Regions from separate parts of the Streptomyces sp. NPDC107546 genome, predicted to be linked through region 4. Evidence: riboswitches for the same ligand, from Rfam matches in the RefSeq annotation. Region 4 holds a riboswitch; each other region holds the start of a gene.

Region 1 (5,306 bases), on a different contig from region 4:
CGCCGGCCGGGTGAGGGTCTTGTCGCGGGCGAACCGCACCCGCACGGGCAGCACTCCGAGCCCGTCCACGTGCCCCCTGCGGCTCTCCACCTCGTCCTCGATGTGCTCGCCGAGGATCTGGAAGCCGCCGCAGACGCCGAGGATCGGCCGCCCCTCAGCGGCCCTTCGGACGAGGGCGTCCGCGAGGCCGCGCTCGCGCAGCCACTCCAGGGCGCGGACGGTTCCCCGGGTCCCCGGGATCACCACGAGGTCCGCGTCCGCCAGTTCCTCCGGCCGGTCCACGAACCGGACGACCACACCCGGCTCGGCGGCCAGCGCGTCCACGTCCGTGAAGTTGGACATGAGAGGGATGGCGCAGACGGCGACGCGCAGCACGTCCTCGCCGACGGGGGCGGTCACCTCGGACTCGCGGACCGCGCCCCGCAGGGACACCCTGAGCCCGTCCTCCTCGTCGATCCCGAGCCCGTGCCGGAACGGCAGGACGCCGTAGGTGCGCCGCCCGGTGAGGTCCCGCAGCATGTCGAGGCCCGGTTCCAGCAGGCTGACGTCCCCGCGGAACTTGTTGACCAGGAATCCGGCGACGAGTTCCTGGTCCTCGGGGGAGAGCAGCGCCACCGTCCCGAAGAAGGACGCGAAGACGCCGCCGCGGTCGATGTCACCGACGACGAGGACGGGCAGCCGGGCGTTGCGGGCGATGCCCATGTTCACGATGTCGGTGCGCCGCAGGTTGATCTCCGCCGGACTGCCGGCCCCCTCACAGATCACCGCGTCATACGTGCCCCGCAGCTCGGCCAGGCAGTCCAGCACGGTGCCGAGGAGCCGCTGCTGCCGCCCCCCGTGGTACCCGCGCGCGCTCAGTTCACCGACCGGCTTGCCCAGCAGCACGACCTGGCTGCTCTGCTCGCCACCCGGCTTGAGCAGCACGGGGTTCATCAGCGCGGTCGGCTCGACGCGGCACGCCTGGGCCTGCATGGCCTGCGCCCGTCCGATCTCTGCGCCCTCTCGGGTGACGAAGGAGTTCAGAGACATGTTCTGCGCCTTGAACGGCGCGACCTTGACCCCCCGCCGTACGAGCCAGCGGCAGATCCCGGCGGTGACGACGCTCTTGCCGGCGTCGGAGGTGGTACCGGCGACGAGGAGTCCGCCGCTCATGACGTCCGTCCCTTCGCGAGAAGCCTTCGGGCCACCAGGCGCCCGGCGACCGTGATGCCGAGCGCGAGCCCGCCCACGCGCCGGGAGAGCCGTACGGCCCGCTCGATGTCGTCCGTACGGACGGCGCGCCCCGCCGTGTTGAGCACGGGCCGGTGCTCCACGCGCCCCCCGTACGACAGCGTCCCGCCCAGCCGCACGCCCAGGGCCCCCGCGAACGACGCCTCCACGGGCCCGGCGTTGGGGCTCGGGTGCTTCGCGGCATCGGCACGCCAGGCCCGCACCGCGCCCCGCGGGTCGGGCCCCGCCGCTGCCGCGAGAACGGCCGTGAGTCGTGCCCCCGGCCATCCCGCGATGTCGTCGAGGCGTGCCGAGGCCCATCCGTAGCGCCGGTAACGGGGCGACTTGTGCCCGACCATGGCGTCGAGCGTGTTGACGGCGCGGAAACCCACGAGACCGGGCACCCCGGCGACCGCTCCCCAGGTGAGCGCGCCCACCACGGCGTCGGAGGTGTTCTCGGCGACGGACTCGACGACCGCCCGGGCGATCCCGTCCGCGTCCAGCGCCTGCGGATCGCGCCCGCACAGATGCGGCAGCCGGGCGCGCGCGGCATCGACGTCCCCCGCCTCCAGGGCGCGCCCGATGGCGCGTGCCTCCCGGGCGAGCGACGTGCCCCCGACCACGGCCCAGGTGGCGGCGGCGGTCAGGGCCGTGGCGGCGGTACGGGAGGGACGTACGGCGGACGCGGCGAGCGCCGCCACTGTCACGGCGCCCCCGGCGCAGACGGCGGTGTGCAGCGCGCCCCACCCGCGGTGGTCCCGCCACAACACCCGTTCCACGGCCGCCGCGGCCCGCCCGAACGCGGCGACCGGATGCCCGCGGCGTGGATCGCCCAGCAGGTGGTCACCGAGGAGACCGGCGGCGGCGCCGTACGCGAAGACGCGATCGGCACCCATCGGCTCAGCCGACCGTGCGGTCGGACAGAACCCGGTGACAGAACCTCAATCGGCAGCCGCGCATGGCGATATGTCCTCACTCAGGGTGTCCACGCCCTGGTTCGACGAGACCGGCGGCGAGAGTTCCTGGCTCCCGGGGAGTTCTTCCCCGGTGACAGTGGCGGGACCGCGCCGGACTCGCACCGGCTTCCTCTCCTGCCGCCGTACTGGCTCCGGCAGTCCACCACGCGCCCAGAACAGCCGTCAACTTGCTCTTGACCTGCGACGCTGCGGTGTGCCGAGTCCCACACCACTGAAATCGCGTCAGTTGCCCGAATCACGCCTTTCGTTGTGAAGTGGCGGTCGAAGTGGGCGGTCCAGGGGCGCGCGTTCCGGCGCGTGACTCGAAACGGCGCACCGGTCCGGTGCTCGTCTTTCGCCGTACGGCGGGGTGTGCTTTGCTGGCCGAACTCGAGAAACCCGGCAGTGGACGGCGTCCGAGCGAACCGTCCAGAGGACGGGAGGGACCCACATGGGGGACAGGGCCAAGGAATTCTCGGCAGGCGCGGGAGGTCCCCACGCGCCGCATCTCTCGCTGGCGGCGGCGGCTCCGCTGGCACTCTTCTCCCTGACGACGGGGATGTTCGCGGTCGGCATCGGTGCCCTGGCGGCGCTGCTGGTGCCCGGAACCCCGGCGCGGGCCCTCGTGTGGCTGGTGGTCACCCTCGTGGCCGCCGCCTGCGCGGGGCTGTGGTGGGGCCTCACTCCGGTCACGGAGCGTCTCCGTGTCCTGGGCCGGGCGACGGCGGCTGTCCGGCAACGCGACTCGCGAACCCCTTGACCCCTTTACTCCGGGAACGTGGGAAACCCCCGCAGCGACATCGCTGCGGGGGTGACTCGCAGCGACAGCGCTGCGGGGTGATTCCGAAGTGCTCCGGCCGTCAGGCGACGATCAGATGGATCCCGTACGCGACCGCCGCCGCGCACGCAGCGAAACAGGCGTAGGCGCCGGTGGCCGCCAGGGCGGCCGTGCCGCCCCGGGCCGCGTCCTTCTTGGTGAGGCCCACGACGCCCAGGGTGAACAGGGCCACCAGGGCCACGGTGACTCCGAGGCTGACGCCGAAGACGGAGCCGAGGGCTGCCCAGTCGATCTTCATGAGTGGTGATTCCTTAAACCGTGGCGGCGGGGGCCGGCTCAGCGGAGGGGCCGGCGTCCGGAGCCGGGATCGTGGCCTGCAGGTCGGTGGTGGCGTCCGTGTCCGCCGGGGCGGTGCCGGGCGCCGCGCTGTCGGCCGCGGCGGCGTCGGCCGCGGCGACGGGGCCCGCCGGGGGCGGGATGACCGCCGCGATCGCCGCGGTGACGACGCCCGCGGGCTCCGTCTCGACGTCGTTGACGTTGTCCACCGTGACCGGCTTGCGGCGCGAGAGCGTCCAGATGACACCGGCGCCGGCGACCAGCAGCACGCCGGTGGCGACCGTGCCCCAGGTGCCCTGCTTGGTGAGGAGTTCGGCGCCCGCGCCGACCAGGCCGGCCGCCGGGAGCGTCAGCACCCACGCGGTCAGCATCCGGGTCGCGGTGGACCAGCGGACCACGCCGCCCTTGCGGCCGAGGCCCGCGCCCATGACGGCGCCGGAGCAGACCTGGGTGGTGGAGAGCGAGAAGCCGAGGTGCGAGGAGGCGAGGATCGCGGTCGCCGCGCTGGTCTGGGCGGCGAAGCCCTGCTGCGGCGCCAGGTCCGTCAGGCCCTTGCCGAGGGTGCGGATGATGCGCCAGCCGCCCAGGTAGGTGCCGAGCGCGATGGCCAGGCCGGCCGAGACGATGACCCAGGTGGGAGGGTTCGAGCCGGGGGCGAGGACACCGCCGGTGACCAGGGCCAGCGTGATGATGCCCATCGTCTTCTGCGCGTCGTTCGTGCCGTGGGCCAGGGAGACCAGCCCGGCCGAGGCGATCGACCCGGCGCGATAGCCCTTCGCGGTCGCCTTCTCGTCGGCGCGGCTGCCGATCACGTACGACAGGCGCGTGGCGAGCATCGAGGCGAGGCCCGCCACGAGCGGCGCGGCCACCGCGGGGATCAGGACCTTGGTGACGATCGTCGAGCCGTTCACCGCGGACCAGCCCGCCGAGGTGACGGCGGCACCGATCAGACCACCGAAGAGAGCGTGGGAGGAGCTGGAGGGCAGACCGAGGAGCCAGGTCAGCAGGTTCCACAGGATGGCGCCCACCAGGGCGGCGAAGATCACTTCGACGCGTATGCCCTGTTCGTTGATGATGCCGCCGGAGATCGTCTTGGCGACCTCGACGGACAGGAAGGCGCCGAGGAGGTTCAGCGCGGCGGACATCGCCACCGCCGTCTTGGGCCTCAGGGCGCCGGTCGAGATGGTCGTCGCCATCGCGTTGGCTGTGTCGTGGAAACCGTTCGTGAAATCGAACACGAGAGCGGTGACGATCACGATTCCGAGGAGGAGCGTGATGTGTTCCATTTACCCAGGCTTCTGTGGGAGGTCAGTGGCTGTTGGACCGTAGGCAACCTGGGTGAACGGAAGATGAACTGAGACCGGCTGGAGGGTGTACCGATCAGCGTATTTGCGTTCCGCTTGTGGTCGGCCGACGGGGGGCGCAGCCTCGAACGAAGCTGGAATTCAGGCCTCCGGAAGCCTTGGCGTGCCTCAGGGGGCCGCGCCGGGCTCTCCGTCGGCTCGTCGCGAACCGCTTCAGTCGGTCCCGGGGCCCGTTGAAGAGATTTCGGTCACCCTCCGGGCTCCCGTGGTCGGGTACCGCCTCCCGGGGGAGGTACGTCCGTATATGCGTCCTTACGGCCCCGTGGCTCCCGGCCCACAGGTGCGCCGGGCCATCCCCGCGCGGACCCCGCCTGGCAGGATCGCGGCATGGCCGATCAGCGACATGACGCAGGGGACGCCCGGGAGGCCGTACGGCAGGGGCAGGGGCGGGGGCCGGGTGAGGCGGAGGAGGTGGCGCGGGCCTGGGACCAGCTCGTCGCGACGGCCCGCCGCACGGTCGCCGACGGACTGGTCGTCGGCACCTCCGGCAACGTCTCCGTACGCGTCGGTGACACCGTGCTGGTCACCCCCACCGGAGTGCCGTACGAGCGGCTGACGCCGGGCGACGTGGTCGGAGTCGATCTGGACGGACGACAGGTGCTCGGCACGCTGCGCCCGACCAGCGAGCTGCCCATGCACCTGGCCGTCTACCGCACGACGGAC
Region 2 (5,306 bases), on a different contig from region 4:
GCTTCGCGCGCGGCCCCGCCCTCGCGCGCCAGGAGCACCAGCGGCGCCCGATCCCCTCGCCCGCCGCCCGGGGCCTGTCCCACCCACTTCTCTTTTCTTCCTGCTGTGGGGCGTGGACTCGGGGGCGTAGAGGGGATCGGGCGCCGACCACGGCCGGACCAGCGTGGTGACCTGCGCGGGCACGGGGACGGTCCTGCGGGGCCGCGCAACACCTGGCGCAACCCCCAACGCAACAGATAGGCGCAACCCTTGCCGCAACCTCGTGCTCCTGGTCGACGGGACGACCGGTCACGCGGCCAGGACGGCTCCGTGGGCGCGGGCGAGGTGGCGCAGCTCGGACCGTGCCGCCGGCGCCGAGGGGACGGTCTCCCAGTACGGGTGCCACCACAGCCGTACGGACAAAAGCAGCAGGCGGCGGCGCAGAGCGGTGGTGTCGCGGGGGCGGGGCGCGGCGAGCGCTTGGTAGGTGTCGTTCCAGGCTGCTTGCGTCTGCACCAGGTCGTCGGGGAAGTCGGTCACGTCCATCCCCGCATTAGATCGCATGTTCGAAATGCGTGTCACTTCGGCACGCCCGACCGGAACCGTGGTCGGGGTCGCGCCGGGCGTGGTCGGCCTCGTGGTCAGTACCCCCCTGAATCACTGGCGGGGCTCTCCCGCCCTCACCCCTGACAGCACCGGATCGCTCGGTGGAAGGGATCTGGTGTGACGTGGACGCCGCCGGAACCCATGCTGAGCGCTCCCGTGCCCGGGCCCGAGCTGCGGCCGGGCTGGGCGGCGGAGCCGAAGTGGGATGGGTTCCGGGCTCTGGTCTCCGTCGACGCGGGCTGGGTGGTGCTGCGCTCCAGGCGCGGCACCGAGATGCTTCCGGCGTTTCCAGAGATTCGGGCCGGCGCCGCGCAGTTGCCGGATGAGACCGCGCTTGATGGCGAGCTGGTCGTATGGGACACCGCGGGACGGCTCGCCTTCGAGCAGCTGCAGAACCGGCTTCAGCGGCGCGGCGCCGCGGCGGCCCGGGCCGCGGGCGAGTGGCCGGCCCACTTTGTCGCGTTCGATCTGCTGCGGCTGTCCGGGACCGACACGACCGGATGGCCGTATCGGCGGCGCAGGGCCGCGCTGGAGTCCGTGTTCGCCGCGCGCCGGCTGTCGGCCCCGTGGGTGCTGTGCCCGTCGACCACCGACCCGGACACCGTGCGTGAGTGGCTGACGTGGGCGTCGGTCGGGATGGAGGGCGTGCTGTTCAAGCGGTTGGACAGCGTGTACGAGCCCGCGGTGCGCGGTTGGCGGAAGTACAAGGTGCGCGAGACCACCGAAGCGATCGTCAGCGCAGTCACCGGCACACTCGCCTCTCCGCGCACTCTGCTGCTCGGCAGGTTCGACGACCGCGGCCGCCTTCAGTACGTCGGCCGCACCACCACTCTCGCCCGGACGGCGAGCAGCACGGTCGCCGGGCTACTCGCCCCGGCGCGGCGCGGTCATCCGTGGACGGGCTGGTCGTTCTCCGCCGGGTGGGGCAGTCGGGAGACGCTGGACGTCACGCTGATGGAACCGGAGTTGGTGGTGGAAGTCGGCGTCGACGTCGCCCGCGACGCCTCCGGCCGGTGGCGCCACCCCGCACACCTGCACCGTGCCCGCCCCGACCTCTCTCCCGCCGACGTCCCCCGCCTGGCGTCGCGGCCACGCTGACGGCGGCACGGGCGCGGCGGCCGTGCCGACGCGCAACCGGCTGAGCGCGCGCCCTGTTCCCCAGCCGCGGCTGTGCCGCCTATCCCGCCCGTTTCTTTCCCTCACTCCAAGCAAGTGCTGTCCCACCCGGCCCGCGTCGGTGGCCCGGGCCACCGGCAGTACCGGGTCGGAACGCTGATAGCGGCGGCCGGGCTGGTCGTCTGGATCATCTACCTGGTCGCCGACCGGGCGGCCCTGGCGTGGACGTCCTGCATCCTCGTCGCCGTCGCCCTCCTCGGCCTCACCATGCTTGCCCGCTGGCTGCCCCTCTACCCCACCGCCGCCACGGGGGATGAGACGACGCCCGCGGAACGGCGCCTGCCGGTCCCGGTGGTCGCCGCCCACGGTGTTCTTGGCGCAGCCACTCTGCTGCTGGTGCTACTGGCGGCGCTGGGAGTGGGCGGCAGCTGACACGGCCGCGTATGCCGCGCCGGTCTCTGTCAGTCGTCGTCGGCTCGCCCGAGCGGTCGGCCAAGTGTCAGGTTCCAGCGCCCGGCGCGGCCACTGAACGCGGCTGCAGTCAGCGGCGGTACATCAATCCGCCAAAAGGACGGCTCCGGGGCCCACAGCACCCGGACGGTCACGGCCCGTACGACATCCGGTTCGACAACGGCGACTGTCCGGCCGGAGAACTGCGCGGCCTCGTCCAGCCAGGCCGCGACCCGCTCACACAACTCGTGCACCGACTCCCCGCCGTGCGGGACGGCTGCCGGGTCGGACAGCCACACGGCCACCGCGTCCGGCTCGGCGGCGCCCACCTCGTCGAGCGTCCGGCCACGCCATCGACCCATGTCTAGGCCGGCCAGTACGGGTTCGTCGTCGGCGTCGAGGCCGAGCGCGGTGGCCGTCTGTCGGCAGCGGACGGTGGGGGAGGCAAGCGCTCGCCCGGCTCGAGAAAGGGCGCCTGCCGCCGAGCGGGCGTGCGCCGCCCCGATCGCGTCAAGTGAGCACCCGTCGTCGAAGCGAGCCGCGCGCAGGGACGCGTTCATAGCTGGTGAGATCAACATCACTCGGCTCGTCACGTGCTCACTCTCGCGGTCGACAGCCCTGCTGTCACAGGGCGTTCACAGAAAACGGCGGCCTGACGCGCCCCCGTCAGCGCCCGTGCGCCCTTGGCCGCACCTCCGCTTCGCGGTACCTTCTCGGCGATATCGACGACGGATCGCGGAAGCCGGTGGGATTCCGGCACGGTCGCGCCACTGTAAGCCCCCACGACACATCTTTCGTTGTGTGGTGGACAAGTCAGACCCGCGCCGTCGTCCTGTGCACCACCGAGACGGGACGCGAGTTCCCCAGGAGGTTCTGCCATGGCGCAGTCCGTCGCTCAGCCGACCACCACCCCCACCGCTGCACCGGCCAAGCTGCCGATCGGCGCGATCGTCCCCTGGGCGGTCTTCTTCGGCGTCCTGATGCTGGTTCTGCTCTACTTCGTCGGCGCCGAGCAGGGCGCCACCTCCGTGATGTCCGGCGAGGATGTGCACGAGTGGGTGCACGACGCCCGCCACCTGCTCGGCTTCCCCTGCCACTGACGGCGGCGAGGAACCCGCCCCATGAACTCGGCAACCGTCCGAAATCTGCTGGTGCGTGGCATGCTCGCGGGACTCGCCGCGGGCCTGCTCGCCCTCGTCGTCGCCTACTTCCTCGGTGAGCCGCGCGTCGACTCGGCCATCGCCTATGAGGAGGCGCACTCTCACGAGCACGGCATGGAGGTCGTCAGCCGCACGATGCAGTCCACCGGTGGCCTGGCCACCGGAGTCCTCGTCTACGGCGTCGCGTTCGGCGGTATCGCCGCCCTCGCGTACTGCTTCGCGCTCGGCCGGATCGGCCGCTTCGGGCCGCGCGCGAGCGCGCTGCTCCTCGCGGCGGCCGGACTGATCGCCGTGTATGTCGTGCCGTTCCTGAAGTACCCCGCCAACCCGCCGTCCGTGGGCGACCCCGACACCATCGGCAAGCGCACCACTCTGTACTTCCTGATGATGCTGCTCAGTGTGCTGCTGGCGATCGCCACGGTGATCCTCGGCAAGCGGCTGGGACCGCGCCTGGGCAACTGGAACGCGACGGTGGCCGCAGGGGCGTTCTTCATCCTGGCCATCGGGCTGGCGTACGTGTTCCTGCCGGCTGTCAACGAGGTGCCGAAGGACTTCTCGGCCACCCTGCTCTGGCAGTTCCGCCTTTCGGCCCTGGCCATCCAATTGACCCTGTGGACTGCCTTCGGGCTCGTCTTCGGGCTGCTCGCCGAGCGGGTGCTGGCCCCGAAGGCCGCGGAACAGGCGACCGTGCAGGGGGCGAGGGCGGGGGCGGCTCCGGTTCCCCGCTGACGATGCTCCTCGGCAGGCTCAGCCCGTTCGCCACGGGTCAAGAAGGCAGGCTGAGAAGGTGCCCAAGGCCCCGACCCTCACGCGGGTCGGGGCCTTCGGCCGCCCATCGGTTCGCTGGGCTCAGCGCAGGCGCAGGGCCTCGCGGATCGTGGTGAACAGGTCGGTCTGGTTGGTGACGCCGAGGACGCGGTACGCCAGCGGGCCCTGGGCCGCGATGCGGACCTGGGTGCCGGTGTGCTCCTGGGACTGGCCCGGGGTGTTGGTCGAGTAGTTGACCTTCAGCTGCTGGCCCTCGTTGGTGATCAGCGTCGAGGACTGGCCGGGCGGGGTGGCCTCCAGCGGGACGATCTGGCTTGTGTGGCCGTGGTCGGCGGTGGTGACGACGAGGGTGTCGGGGTGCTTGGCCGCGTAGTCGCGGGCGACCTTCACCGCCCGGTCGAAGGCGGCGGTCTCGCCGATCTGGCCGCAGGGGTCGGCGGCGTGGTCCTGCTTGTCGATGGAGGCGCCCTCGATCTGCAGGAAGAAGCCCTGCTTGGAGTGGGCCTGCTTCTGCTTGGCCTCCAGGAGCTGGATCGCCTTGGTGGCGGAGTCCGCGAGGCTGGGGGTCGTGGCCGGGCGGTTCGGGTTGGATGTCATGCAGCGTTGCGGGGCGGTGCCGCCGACCGCGGCCGGCTTGCCGGTCCACTCGACCGGCACGTTGCCGGTGGCGAACAGGCCCAGCACCGGCTTGCCCACCTTCACGTTTGTGAGGCCCACGTTGTCGGTGACGACCTGGTAGCCGAGCTTCTGCGCCTGCTCGGTGACGGTCAGGCCCTTGTACGTGCCGTTGGTGACCTTCTGGTCGAATCGCTGCTTGCCGCCGCCGAAGAGGACGTCGACCTTGTGGTTGACGGACTGCTCGGCGATCGAGCCGGGGCCGCCGGCCGCGAGGGTGTCGGTCGGGCACTTGGCCATGTCGGCCGGTCCCTGGCAGGAGCGGTCGGTGACGTGGGAGGCGAGCACGGCCGGGGTGGCGTCGGTGAGTTCGGCGGTGGTGACGCTGCCGGTGGCGTAGCCGTTCTTCTGCGCCAATTCCAGCAGGGTGGGGACGGCCTTGTCGGTGCCAGGTGTCTTGGAGATGCGGCCGTTGACCGTCTTTACGCCGGTGGCCCAGCCCGTGCCGCTGGCGGCGGAGTCGGTGACGTAGTCCGGGGTGCCGTCGGCGTGGACCGCGTAGGTGGTGTAGGCGCCGGTCAGCGGGAACTTGTCCATGTTCAGACGGCCGCC
Region 3 (5,306 bases), on a different contig from region 4:
GGGAAGGCAGAGCATGAGCACCGACGTCAGCAGTGCGGAGAGCGAGGGCGGGACGACCGTCCGCACCGCGCGCGTGCCCAAGTACTACCGTCTGAAGAAGCATCTGCTCGACATGACGGAGACGCTGGCGCCGGGCACGCCGGTGCCGCCCGAGCGCACGCTGGCCGCGGAGTTCGACACCTCCCGCACGACGGTGCGCCAGGCGTTGCAGGAGCTGGTCGTCGAGGGGCGGCTCGAACGCATCCAGGGCAAGGGCACGTTCGTCGCCAAGCCGAAGGTGTCCCAGGCGCTGCAACTGACCTCGTACACGGAGGACATGCGCGCGCAGGGACTGGAGCCCACCTCGCAACTGCTGGACATCGGCTACATCACGGCCGACGACACGCTCGCCGGGCTGCTCGACATCTCGCCCGGCGGCCGGGTGCTGCGCATCGAGCGGCTGCGCCTGGCGAGCGGCGAGCCGATGGCGATCGAGACGACGCACCTGTCCGCCAAGCGCTTCCCGGCGCTGCGCCGCTCGCTGGTGAAGTACACCTCCCTCTACACGGCGCTCGCGGAGGTCTACGACGTCCATCTCGCGGAGGCGGAGGAGACCATCGAGACCTCGCTGGCCACCCCGCGCGAGGCGGGTCTGCTCGGCACGGACGTGGGCCTGCCGATGCTGATGCTCTCCCGACACTCGCTGGACCGCGAGGGCAAGCCGGTGGAGTGGGTGCGGTCCGTCTACCGAGGGGACCGCTACAAGTTCGTAGCCCGGCTGAAGCGGCCCGCGGAGTAGAACCGCAGCGCCTTCCGGGCCTGGTCACGACCGATATGCGGACGAGGGCTTCCGCTTTCATGACGTGGTCACCTACATTGCCTGCGCATTACACAGGTGCACAGGTGACCAGTGAGGGGACGGAGCCGCATGTCCGATCAGCCAGATGCAGCCAGAGCGGCGGTGGTGACGCCGGTGCGCGTCGTCATCGCCCTCTGCCTTGTAGCACCCTTCGTCGCGATGCTGTGGGTCGGCTCGTACGCCGAGACGGACCCCGCGTTCATCGGCATTCCGTTCTTCTACTGGTACCAGATGCTGTGGGTGCTCATCTCCACGGCGCTGACGATGTTCGCGTACAAGCTGTGGCAGCGTGACCAGCGCTCCCGCGCCGGCCAGAAGGGGGGTGCGTCGCAGTGAAGGACGGCGTGAACGGCGTCGCGCTCGGCGTCTTCATCTTCTTCTTCCTGGCCGTCACCGTCATCGGCTTCCTGGCGGCGCGCTGGCGCAGGGCCGACAACGAGCACAGCCTCGACGAGTGGGGCCTCGGCGGCCGCTCGTTCGGAACCTGGATCACCTGGTTCCTGCTCGGCGGCGACCTGTACACCGCGTACACGTTCGTGGCCGTGCCGGCGGCGATCTACGCGGCGGGCGCCTCGGGTTTCTTCGCGGTGCCCTACACCATCCTGGTGTACCCGCTGATCTTCACCTTCCTGCCGCGCCTTTGGTCGGTTTCGCACCGGCACGGATACGTCACGACCTCGGACTTCGTGCGCGGCCGGTTCGGTTCGAAGGGCCTGTCGCTGGCGGTGGCGCTCACCGGCATCCTGGCGACCATGCCGTACATCGCGCTCCAACTGGTGGGCATCCAGGCCGTCCTTGACGTGATGGGCGTGGGCGGCGGCGAGAACACCAACTGGTTCGTGAAGGACCTGCCGCTGCTGATCGCCTTCGGTGTGCTGGCCGCGTACACGTACTCGTCGGGCCTCAGGGCTCCCGCGCTGATCGCGTTCGTGAAGGACGCGCTGATCTACATCGTCATCGCGGTGGCGATCATCTACATCCCGATCAAGCTCGGCGGCTTCGATGACGTCTTCGCGAAGGCGGGCCATGCGTTCGCGCAGGTCAACCCGGCAACTGGCAAGCCGCGCGGGGCCCTCGCGCCCTCGGAGGCGACTCAGTGGACGTACGCCACGCTGGCGCTGGGCTCGGCGCTCGCGCTGTTCATGTACCCGCACTCGATCACCGCGACGCTGTCCTCGCGCAGCCGTGAGGTGATCCGCCGCAACACCACGATCCTGCCGCTGTACTCGCTGATGCTGGGCCTGCTGGCGCTGCTGGGCTTCATGGCGATCGCCGCGGGTGTGAAGGTCAAGAACGGGCAGCTGGCGATTCCGCAGCTGTTCGAGAACATGTTCCCGGACTGGTTCGCCGGTGTGGCCTTCGCGGCGATCGGCATCGGCGCGCTGGTGCCCGCGGCGATCATGTCGATCGCGGCCGCGAACCTCTTCACCCGCAACATCTACAAGGACTTCATCAAGCCGGACGCCACGGCAGCAGAGGAGACCAGGGTCTCCAAGATCGTCTCGCTGCTGGTGAAGGTGGGCGCCCTGGTCTTCGTCCTGACCATGGACAAGACGGTCGCCATCAACTTCCAGCTGCTCGGCGGCATCTGGATCCTGCAGACCTTCCCGGCCCTGGTCGGCGGTCTGTTCACCCGCTGGTTCCACCGCTGGGCGCTGCTGGCGGGCTGGGCGGTCGGCATGGTCTACGGCACGCTGGCGGCGTACGGTGTCGCGTCCCCGACCCAGCCGCACTTCGGCGGCTCCGCCAAGGAGATCCCCGGCATCGGGGAGATCGGCTACATCGGCCTGACGGCGTTCGTGCTGAACGTGGTGGTCACGGTGGTGCTGACGTTCGTCCTGAAGGCGCTGAAGGCTCCGGAGGGCATCGACGAGACCAGGCCGGAGGACTACACGGCGGACGCGGGCGACCCGGGGGTGCAGGTGGAGCTGCCGCCGGCCACGGCCGGCGCCTCGCACTGAGTCCCCGTCGTACGCGGGTCAGCGGGCCGACGGAGAAATCCGGCGGCCCGTTGTCGTACCCGTCCGGCACACTCGGCCCCATGGACCTCATCATCCGGCAGGCGACCCCCGACGAGTACGACAGGCTCGGCGAGATCACGGCGCAGGCCTACCTCCAGGACGGCCTCCTCGACTTCGGCGAGAGCGACGCCTACCTCGACGAACTGAAGGACGTGGCGGGGCGGGCCGCCGCGGCAGAGGTGCTGGTGGCCGTGGCGGACGGGCATGTGCTCGGCGGCGTCACCTTCGTACCGACCGGCGGCGGTCCCATGGCCGACATCGCGGGACCGAAGGAGGCCGAGATACGGATGCTCGCGGTCGCGCACGCCGCCCGCGGCCGCGGCGCTGGAGAGGCTCTCGTCCGGGCCTGCGTCGACCGCGCACGGGCCACTGACGGCTGCGTACGCCTCGTCCTGTCGACCCAGCGCACGATGCGCACCGCCCACCGCATCTATGAACGCCTGGGCTTCGTTCGCACACCCGAGCGGGACTGGAACCCCCTCCCCCATCTCGACGACATCACTCTCCTCACCTACGAGTTGACGCTCTGAGGCAGCAGCGACACAACATCTGGTGGTGACACCGCAGCCCAGCACAAGATGTATGCTCATGCTCGCTGTCGCCGCAGGGGAATCCGGTGCGAATCCGGAACTGTCCCGCAACGGTGTACTCGTACACGTATGCCCGCATGCCGTCGTACGAGCGTCAGTCCGAGGACCTGCCGACAGCGCGCCCGGCCGTCCGGTCCGGGTGCCCTGACGTCCGGGCCTCGTGGAATGGGCCGGTGGACGCGACGCCGCGTGCGCTCGTGAGCTGCCCTGCCCTCCGCCAGGCCCCGTGCCGAGCGAGGGAGAGCCCCACGTGACCATCGCGCCAGCCGATCCGGCTTCAGCCGCAGGCCTGGAAACCGACGGTCCCGGTGCCGCGCTGCTGCGGACCCTGACCGAGCTGACCGCCGACCTTCCCGACGCCGACCCCGGCCGGGTCGCCGCGGCCGCGTTGCGCGGCCGGTCCGCCCGCGCCGACGAGGCCGAGCTGCGCGAGCTGGCCACGGAGGCGGCCGCGGGCCTCATCTCCGAGGACCCCGCCTACTCGAAGCTGGCCGCCCGCCTGCTGACCATCGGCATTCGCGCCGAGGCCGCCTCCCAGGGCGTCACGTCGTTCACCGAGTCCATCGCCGTGGGCCACCGGGAAGGCCTCATCGCGGACCGCACCGCCGCGTTCGTGCGCCTGCACGCCGACCGTCTCGACGCCCTGGTGGACGAGCGGGCCGACGACCGCTTCGGCTACTTCGGCCTGCGTACCCTGCACAGCCGCTACCTGCTGCGGCACCCGATCACCCGCAAGGTCGTCGAGACGCCCCAGCACTTCATGCTCCGCGTCGCCTCCGGGCTCGCCGAGGACACTGCGCTCGATCCACAGACGGACAGCCGGTCGGTGGACGACGTCGCCGCGCTCTACGGGCTCATGAGCCGCCTCGACTACCTCCCGTCCTCCCCCACCCTCTTCAACTCCGGCACCCGGCACCCCCAGATGTCGTCCTGCTACCTCCTCGACTCCCCGAAGGACGAGCTGGACTCCCTCTACGAGCGCTACCACCAGGTCGCCCGCCTCTCCAAGCACGCCGGCGGCATCGGCATCGCCTTCTCCCGCATCCGCTCCCGCGGCTCCCTGATCCGCGGCACCAACGGGCACTCCAACGGCATCGTCCCGTTCCTGAAGACCCTCGACGCCTCGGTCGCCGCCGTGAACCAGGGCGGCCGGCGCAAGGGTGCCGCCGCCGTCTACCTGGAGACCTGGCACTCCGACATCGAGGAGTTCCTGGAGCTGCGGGACAACACCGGCGAGGACGCCCGCCGCACCCACAACCTCAACCTGGCGCACTGGATCCCGGACGAGTTCATGCGCCGCGTCGACGCCGACGAGCAGTGGTCGCTGTTCTCCCCCTCGGACGTGCCCGAGCTGGTCGACCTGTGGGGCGAGGAGTTCGACGCCGCCTACCGCAGGGCCGAGGCGGCAGGGCTGGCGAAGAAGACGATCCCCGCCCGGGACCTGTACGGCCGCATGATGCGCACCCTCGCGCAGACCGGCAACGGCTGGATGACGTTCAAGGACGCCGCCAACCGCACGGCCAACCAGACGGCCGAGCCGGGCCACGTGATCCACTCCTCCAACCTCTGCACGGAGATCCTGGAGGTCACGGACGACGGGGAGACGGCGGTCTGCAACCTCGGGTCGGTCAACCTGGGCGCGTTCGTGGCCGACGGCGACATGGACTGGGAGCGGCTGGACGCCACCGTCCGCACCGCCGTCACCTTCCTCGACCGCGTCGTCGACATCAACTTCTACCCCACCGAGCAGGCGGCCCGCTCCAACGCCAGGTGGCGTCCTGTCGGCCTCGGTGTGATGGGCCTGCAGGACGTCTTCTTCAAGCTGCGGCTGCCCTTCGACTCCCCCGAGGCCAAGGC
Region 4 (5,306 bases):
GAGGCGGCGGCGAAGACGGTGACCGTGCCGGACGGCTTCGGTGACGCGGACGCGGCGGACGTCCCCGTCCTGGGGGAGCCCGACGAGGAGGAGCAGGCGCTCAGGGCCAGCAGCGCGGCGGCCCCCGCGCCGGCCACCTGCACCATCCGGCGGGGCCGGCGCGCGGAACGGGTCATCACGGGTCCACTCCCTCTGCTCGTCCAGGAGGGAGCAGGGCACCCCTCCGATACGCCGATCATACTGGCGCAGATGCGACCCGAAAGTGCTCTGTCACATCGCACAAGCCGGTCTGCTGGGGAATCGGGTTGGCGTGTGCGTTCGTCCGGAGGTGCCGGCGCGGGACCGTCTCAGGCGGTGTCGATATGGACGTTCGTCGACTTCACCCGGGCGGTGGCCTCCATGCCGACCTCCAGACCCAGTTCCTCCACCGCCTCCCGGGTCAGCAGGGAGACCAGACGGTGCGGGCCCGCCTGGATCTCCACCTGGGCCGCCACGTCACCGAGCTTCACGGCGGTGACGATCCCCGGGAAGGCGTTGCGGACCGAGGTGTACGAAGGGGCGTCCTCCTCGCCGGCGCCGCCGCGCGCCAGCTCCACCGAGAACGCGGCCAGGTCCCTGCCGTCGATGACCCGCCGCCCGGTCTCGTCGCGCCGGGTCGCCACCCGCCCCGCGTCCGCCCACCGCCGCGCGGTGTCCGGGCTCACGCCGAGCAGCCGGGCGGCCTGGCCGATTGTGTAGGACTGCATGCGCGCCACGATAGGCGCCCGCGCCACCCCCTCCGCAACGCGTCCCTCGGCGCCTCCGGCGCGCCGGATCTGCGGAAACGGACATGATCGCGGGTGTCCGCATGGCAGGATCCCAACCCATGGACGTGTCCTGGACGGTGCGGAGCCTGCGCGCGGCGGTGTTCGCCGTCGTGTGCGTGCTGCTCGCCGTCGGCGGACACACGCTGGCCACCGGCGCGGTGCCGCCGGTGTGGGCGGACGCGGCGGGGTTCCTGCCCGTGTTCGCCGCCGGTGCGGCGCTCGCCGGGCGGGAGCGCTCGCTGCCCGGCATCGCCCTCGCGATGCTCCTCGTCCAGGGCGGGTTCCATCTCGCCTTCGACGCGGCCGGGCCGGCACAGATGCCGATGCGCATGCCGGGCATGGCGCACGGCATGCCCGGCATGTCCATGGCCGCCCCGCCGCACGCCATGACCTCGCACGCCGTCGCCGCCCACCTGGCCGCCGCCCTGCTGGCCTCCTGGTGTCTGCGGCGCGGTGAGGCCGCCCTGTGGTCGCTGCTGCGCAAGGCCGCCGCCTTCGTCCCGCGCCTCGCCGTCCGGTGGCGTACGGCACCGCTGCCCGCGTACGTCCCGCCGCCGCGCCCCTACGCCCGCCGACACCGGCTCCCCGGACAGACGCTGCTCCGCCACGCCCTCCATCGGCGCGGCCCGCCCCCGGCAACCCCGTACACCGTCTGAACCCCCAACGCCCAGTACCAGTACGGAGCTTGCCCACCCATGTCCCCGATGCGTACCACCCTGCGCCGCGCCATCACCGTCACCGCACTCGCCGCCGCCGGTGTCCTCACCGCGGCCGGCGCGGCCTTCGCCCATGTCACCGTCCACCCCGAGAGCTACGCCAAGGGCGCCACCGACGGTGTGCTGACCTTCCGGGTGCCCAACGAGGAGGACACCGCCGCGACCACCAAGGTGCAGGTCTTCCTGCCCACCGACCACCCGATCCTGGGGGTGCTGGTCAGCCCGCAGGACGGCTGGACGGCGCAGGTGACCACCACCAAGCTCAAGACCCCGGTCAAGACGGACGACGGCACCATCACCGACGCCGTCTCCCAGATCACCTGGACCGGCGGCCGCATCCGGCACGGCCAGTACCAGGACTTCAACGTCGCCTTCGGTCAACTTCCGCAGGACACCGACCAGTTGACGTTCAAGACGCTGCAGACCTACTCCGACGGAAACGTCGTCCGCTGGATCGAGGAGGCCCAGAAGGGGCAGGACGAGCCGGAGAACCCGGCGCCGGTGCTCCAGCTGACCGCCAAGGGCACGGCGAAGGGCGGCGGTTCCACCGCGGCACCCGCGGGTGCCGCGGAGAAGCCGAGTGCCACCACGACCAAGGCCGCGGCCACCAGTGACTCCACCGCCCGCGGGCTCGGCATCGCCGGTCTGGTCGTCGGTGTCCTGGGCCTTGCCGCCGCGGGCTTCGCGATCGCCCGCGGCCGCAGCGGCGGGTCCTCAGGCACCTCTCACACGCCCTCGTCCGAGTGACCGGATCCCGTCCCGCCGGCGTCACCTGCCGTCGGCGGGACGGGGAGCCCAGCGCTCCTCGACCTTCGCCAGCCGCCAGTACGTGAGGGCCGCCGCCCACACCGCCACGAACACCCCGACGATGACGAAGCCCACGTTGTCGAGATCCAGCCCGGCGATCCAGCCCGTCACCGCGTCCCGCAGGTCCAGCTTGTCGTGCAGCACTCCGACCAGCTCGATCGTGCCGATCAGGAAGGCCACCGCGATCGACAGCCCGGTGATGGTGAGGTTGTAGAACACCTTGCGCACCGGGTTGGAGAAGGCCCACTGGTAGGCGAAGTTCATGAACGTGCCGTCGAGGGTGTCGAAGAGGCTCATCCCGGCCGCGAACAGCAGCGGCAGGCACAGGATCGCGTACCAGGGCAGCCCGGCCGCCGCCCCGCTGCCCGCCATCACCATCAGCGTGACCTCGGTCGCGGTGTCGAAGCCCAGGCCGAACAGGAAGCCGAGCGGGAACATCTGCCCGGGGCGGCTGACGGACCTGGTGAGGCGGCCGAGGATCCGGTTCATGAACCCCCTGGAATTCAGGTGGGCTTCCAGCTCCCGCTCGTCGTACGTCCCCGCCCGCATCGCCCGGAACACCCGCAGGATGCCCATCAGCGCCACCAGGTTGAGGGCCGCGATGAGATAGAGGAACGAGCCGGAGATCGTCGTGCCCAGCACGCCGAGCACCTGGTGCGTACGGGAGTTCTCGTTCATCAGCCGCCCGGCGAGCTGGGTGCCCCCGGCGATCAGCGCGGCGAGCACCACCACCACGCTGGAGTGCCCGAGCGCGAACCAGAACCCGACCGACACCGGGCGCTTGCCGTCCGCCATCAGCTTGCGGGTGGTGTTGTCGATGGCCGCGATGTGGTCGGCGTCGAAGGCGTGCCGCATGCCCAGTGTGTACGCGGTGACGCCGAGCCCGATTCCGAACGCCTTGGAGCCCATCTCGTAGTGCTCGGGCACCACCAGCAGGAACAGTACGCCGAACGCGGCCACGTGCAGGGCGGCGATCACCGCCAGCAGCCCGGCGGTCCGCAGGGTGTCCTCGCGCCGCCAACGGAAGGAGGCGGCCTCGGGCAGGGCAGGGTCGGGCAGGGTCATACGGTCACGCTCCAGCACCTCGTGGATCACTTCGTGAGATGCCGTGGCCGGTCTCCTGGCTGACGGATCAACGCGCCCGCCCCTGCCTTCCCGGTCGACGTGCGACCAGTGGCGCCGCCCGCTGGAGGCGGGCGGCACGGGACGGGAACTCCCCGATCACAGTGGCGAGGGCCGCTCCGGCCTGAGTCCCTGGGGACTTTCACCGGTCTTCCCGAACACCACGGCCCGGCCACCTTAGGGCCGGGGCGGCGACGCCTGCAAGACTGCACAGTTGCGCAGGTATCCCCAGGTATCGAAGATCACACAGGGGCGCCTGGGAGAATGCGCGCATGCATCTCGTCCCCGCCGACCGCGCCGGCAGGCGCACCATCGACGGCCACCGGGTCTGCGAGGCCATCGAGGCCATCGGCGCCCCCGAGGCCGTACGCACCTGGGCCGACCGCTTCTCGCTGCTGGCCGACCCCGGTCGGCTCGCCCTGCTGCTGGCCCTGCACCGGGCCGGGCCGCTCGCCGTCTCCGACCTGGCGGTGGCGACGGGCATGAACGACCCGGCCGTCTCGCAGGCGCTGCGGCTGCTGCGGACGGCCGAGGTGGTGGCGGGTGAGAAGGAGGGGCGGATCGTCCGCTACCGCGTGATCGACCCCTTGGTGAACGAACTGCTCAGGCAAGTGACCTGATCAGGCATCACTTCTTATGCGAGGCCGGGACCTTCTGCGCTGCCAGGTGGATGTCCTGACTCGACAGCGTCATCGGCGACGCCGTGAAGGCCCGCAGCCGGATGCGGGTTCCCTTCTTGGGTATGGCGAAGCCCTTGCCCGGTGCCTGGATCCGGTACGTCGCCGAGGCGTGGGCGCCGACGGACGACGGGCCCTGGAGCACCTTCCAATAGCGGCTCATGCCCTGGCCGGTGGTCACCGCGAAGTGGGGCTCGACGGCGGAGTCGCCGGTGTTGTTCACCCGGACGGTGAGCGTCTTGACGGTCTGAGGGGTGGTCCGGGTCGAGCCGACGGCCTGCATCCGCAACGGCGGCTTACCGGTCGCCGCCACCGCCGCGGCCGCCAGGGCCGGCGCCACCAGGGCCCCGGCCAACACCGCGCGGGCCGTCCGCCGACCGTGCAGCAGCCGGGGCTGCCAGGCGGTGGCGAACGCGGAGGGCGGCACGGTGACCGCGGCCGCCAGCCACAGCGGCGTCATCATCAGGTAGTAGCCGTCCTGCGAACGGGTCGCCAGGAAGAACGCGCACCAGGGAAGCACGGTCGCCGCCGGACCCAACCGGCGCACGAACAGTACGAACAGAGCCAGCAGACCCGCCGCCAGCAGCATGCTGGCGTGCGAGTACCACGACAGGCGGTCGCTGCCGTCGGTGTAGTACAGGGAGATGCCGACCAGGCCCTGGCCGTGGATGATCGCGCCCTGGGTGAGCGGCAGCGCGATGCCCTCGATCCACGTGCGCGGCTCGGTCACGATGAAGTAGGCGTTGATCAGCAGCCACGTTCCGGCGGCGATGCCCACGATCCGCCCCACGGCGCGGGCCGCCTCGCGCGCCCCCAGTTCGCCGCGACGCAACGCGTAGACACCGGCGAGCAGGAACGGCGTCAGGAACCACGGCAGTTGCTGGCTGGCGCAGGCCGCGCCCAGGCAGGCCGCCCGCGCCCAGTCGGCCGGGCCGCCCGTGCCCATCCGCGTCCAGCGCACCACCACCGGGATCAGGAACGCCAGCGCGACGATCGCCGGGTAGCCGAGCCGGGCGTACATCGGGATCATGCCGAAGCCCAGGCAGACCATGGTGGCCGCCGAGCGCCACGGCGTCGGCAGCATCTTCCACATGACGATCGTGCCGAGCGCGATCGCGGTGGTGGGGACCAGGACCTCGGGCAGCGCGCCGTGGCCCATCCACAGCAGCGGCGCGGTG

Evidence for each region. A riboswitch is a leader RNA that binds a small molecule or an ion and turns the genes downstream of it on or off. The one in region 4 is predicted to bind cobalamin.
Region 1: linked by a shared signal. The riboswitch ahead of ACZ7L1_RS04665 (cobalamin biosynthesis protein) and the one ahead of nicT (Nickel transporter NicT) in region 4 are both predicted to bind cobalamin.
Region 2: linked by a shared signal. The riboswitch ahead of ACZ7L1_RS31565 (CbtB domain-containing protein) and the one ahead of nicT (Nickel transporter NicT) in region 4 are both predicted to bind cobalamin.
Region 3: linked by a shared signal. The riboswitch ahead of ACZ7L1_RS30380 (ribonucleoside-diphosphate reductase subunit alpha) and the one ahead of nicT (Nickel transporter NicT) in region 4 are both predicted to bind cobalamin.

What each region holds. Positions count from the first base shown of each region.
Region 1 covers NZ_JBVKBA010000002.1:463,983-469,288, forward strand. Annotated here, with positions in the region: gene ACZ7L1_RS04660 (cobyric acid synthase) at 1-1,152, opposite strand, end outside; gene ACZ7L1_RS04665 (cobalamin biosynthesis protein) at 1,149-2,105, opposite strand; cobalamin riboswitch at 2,206-2,346, opposite strand; gene ACZ7L1_RS04670 (DUF397 domain-containing protein) at 2,453-2,716, shown strand; gene ACZ7L1_RS04675 (hypothetical protein) at 2,617-2,925, shown strand; gene ACZ7L1_RS04680 (hypothetical protein) at 3,026-3,241, opposite strand; gene ACZ7L1_RS04685 (inorganic phosphate transporter) at 3,255-4,565, opposite strand; gene ACZ7L1_RS04690 (class II aldolase/adducin family protein) at 4,971-5,306, shown strand, end outside.
Region 2 covers NZ_JBVKBA010000031.1:14,405-19,710, forward strand. Annotated here, with positions in the region: gene ACZ7L1_RS31545 (hypothetical protein) at 289-525, opposite strand; gene ACZ7L1_RS31550 (ATP-dependent DNA ligase) at 703-1,683, shown strand; gene ACZ7L1_RS31555 (hypothetical protein) at 1,798-2,133, shown strand; gene ACZ7L1_RS31560 (histidine phosphatase family protein) at 2,163-2,744, opposite strand; cobalamin riboswitch at 2,838-2,994, shown strand; gene ACZ7L1_RS31565 (CbtB domain-containing protein) at 3,030-3,251, shown strand; gene ACZ7L1_RS31570 (CbtA family protein) at 3,273-4,040, shown strand; gene ACZ7L1_RS31575 (alkaline phosphatase) at 4,161-5,306, opposite strand, start outside.
Region 3 covers NZ_JBVKBA010000028.1:1,928-7,233, reverse strand. Annotated here, with positions in the region: gene ACZ7L1_RS30400 (GntR family transcriptional regulator) at 14-778, shown strand; gene ACZ7L1_RS30395 (DUF3311 domain-containing protein) at 908-1,174, shown strand; gene mctP (monocarboxylate uptake permease MctP) at 1,171-2,799, shown strand; gene ACZ7L1_RS30385 (GNAT family N-acetyltransferase) at 2,880-3,389, shown strand; cobalamin riboswitch at 3,442-3,578, shown strand; gene ACZ7L1_RS30380 (ribonucleoside-diphosphate reductase subunit alpha) at 3,700-5,306, shown strand, end outside.
Region 4 covers NZ_JBVKBA010000001.1:151,913-157,218, forward strand. Annotated here, with positions in the region: gene modA (molybdate ABC transporter substrate-binding protein) at 1-176, opposite strand, end outside; gene ACZ7L1_RS00670 (TOBE domain-containing protein) at 348-746, opposite strand; gene ACZ7L1_RS00675 (hypothetical protein) at 848-1,462, shown strand; gene ACZ7L1_RS00680 (YcnI family copper-binding membrane protein) at 1,502-2,269, shown strand; gene nicT (Nickel transporter NicT) at 2,291-3,394, opposite strand; cobalamin riboswitch at 3,423-3,632, opposite strand; gene ACZ7L1_RS00690 (ArsR/SmtB family transcription factor) at 3,724-4,071, shown strand; gene ACZ7L1_RS00695 (hypothetical protein) at 4,079-5,306, opposite strand, start outside.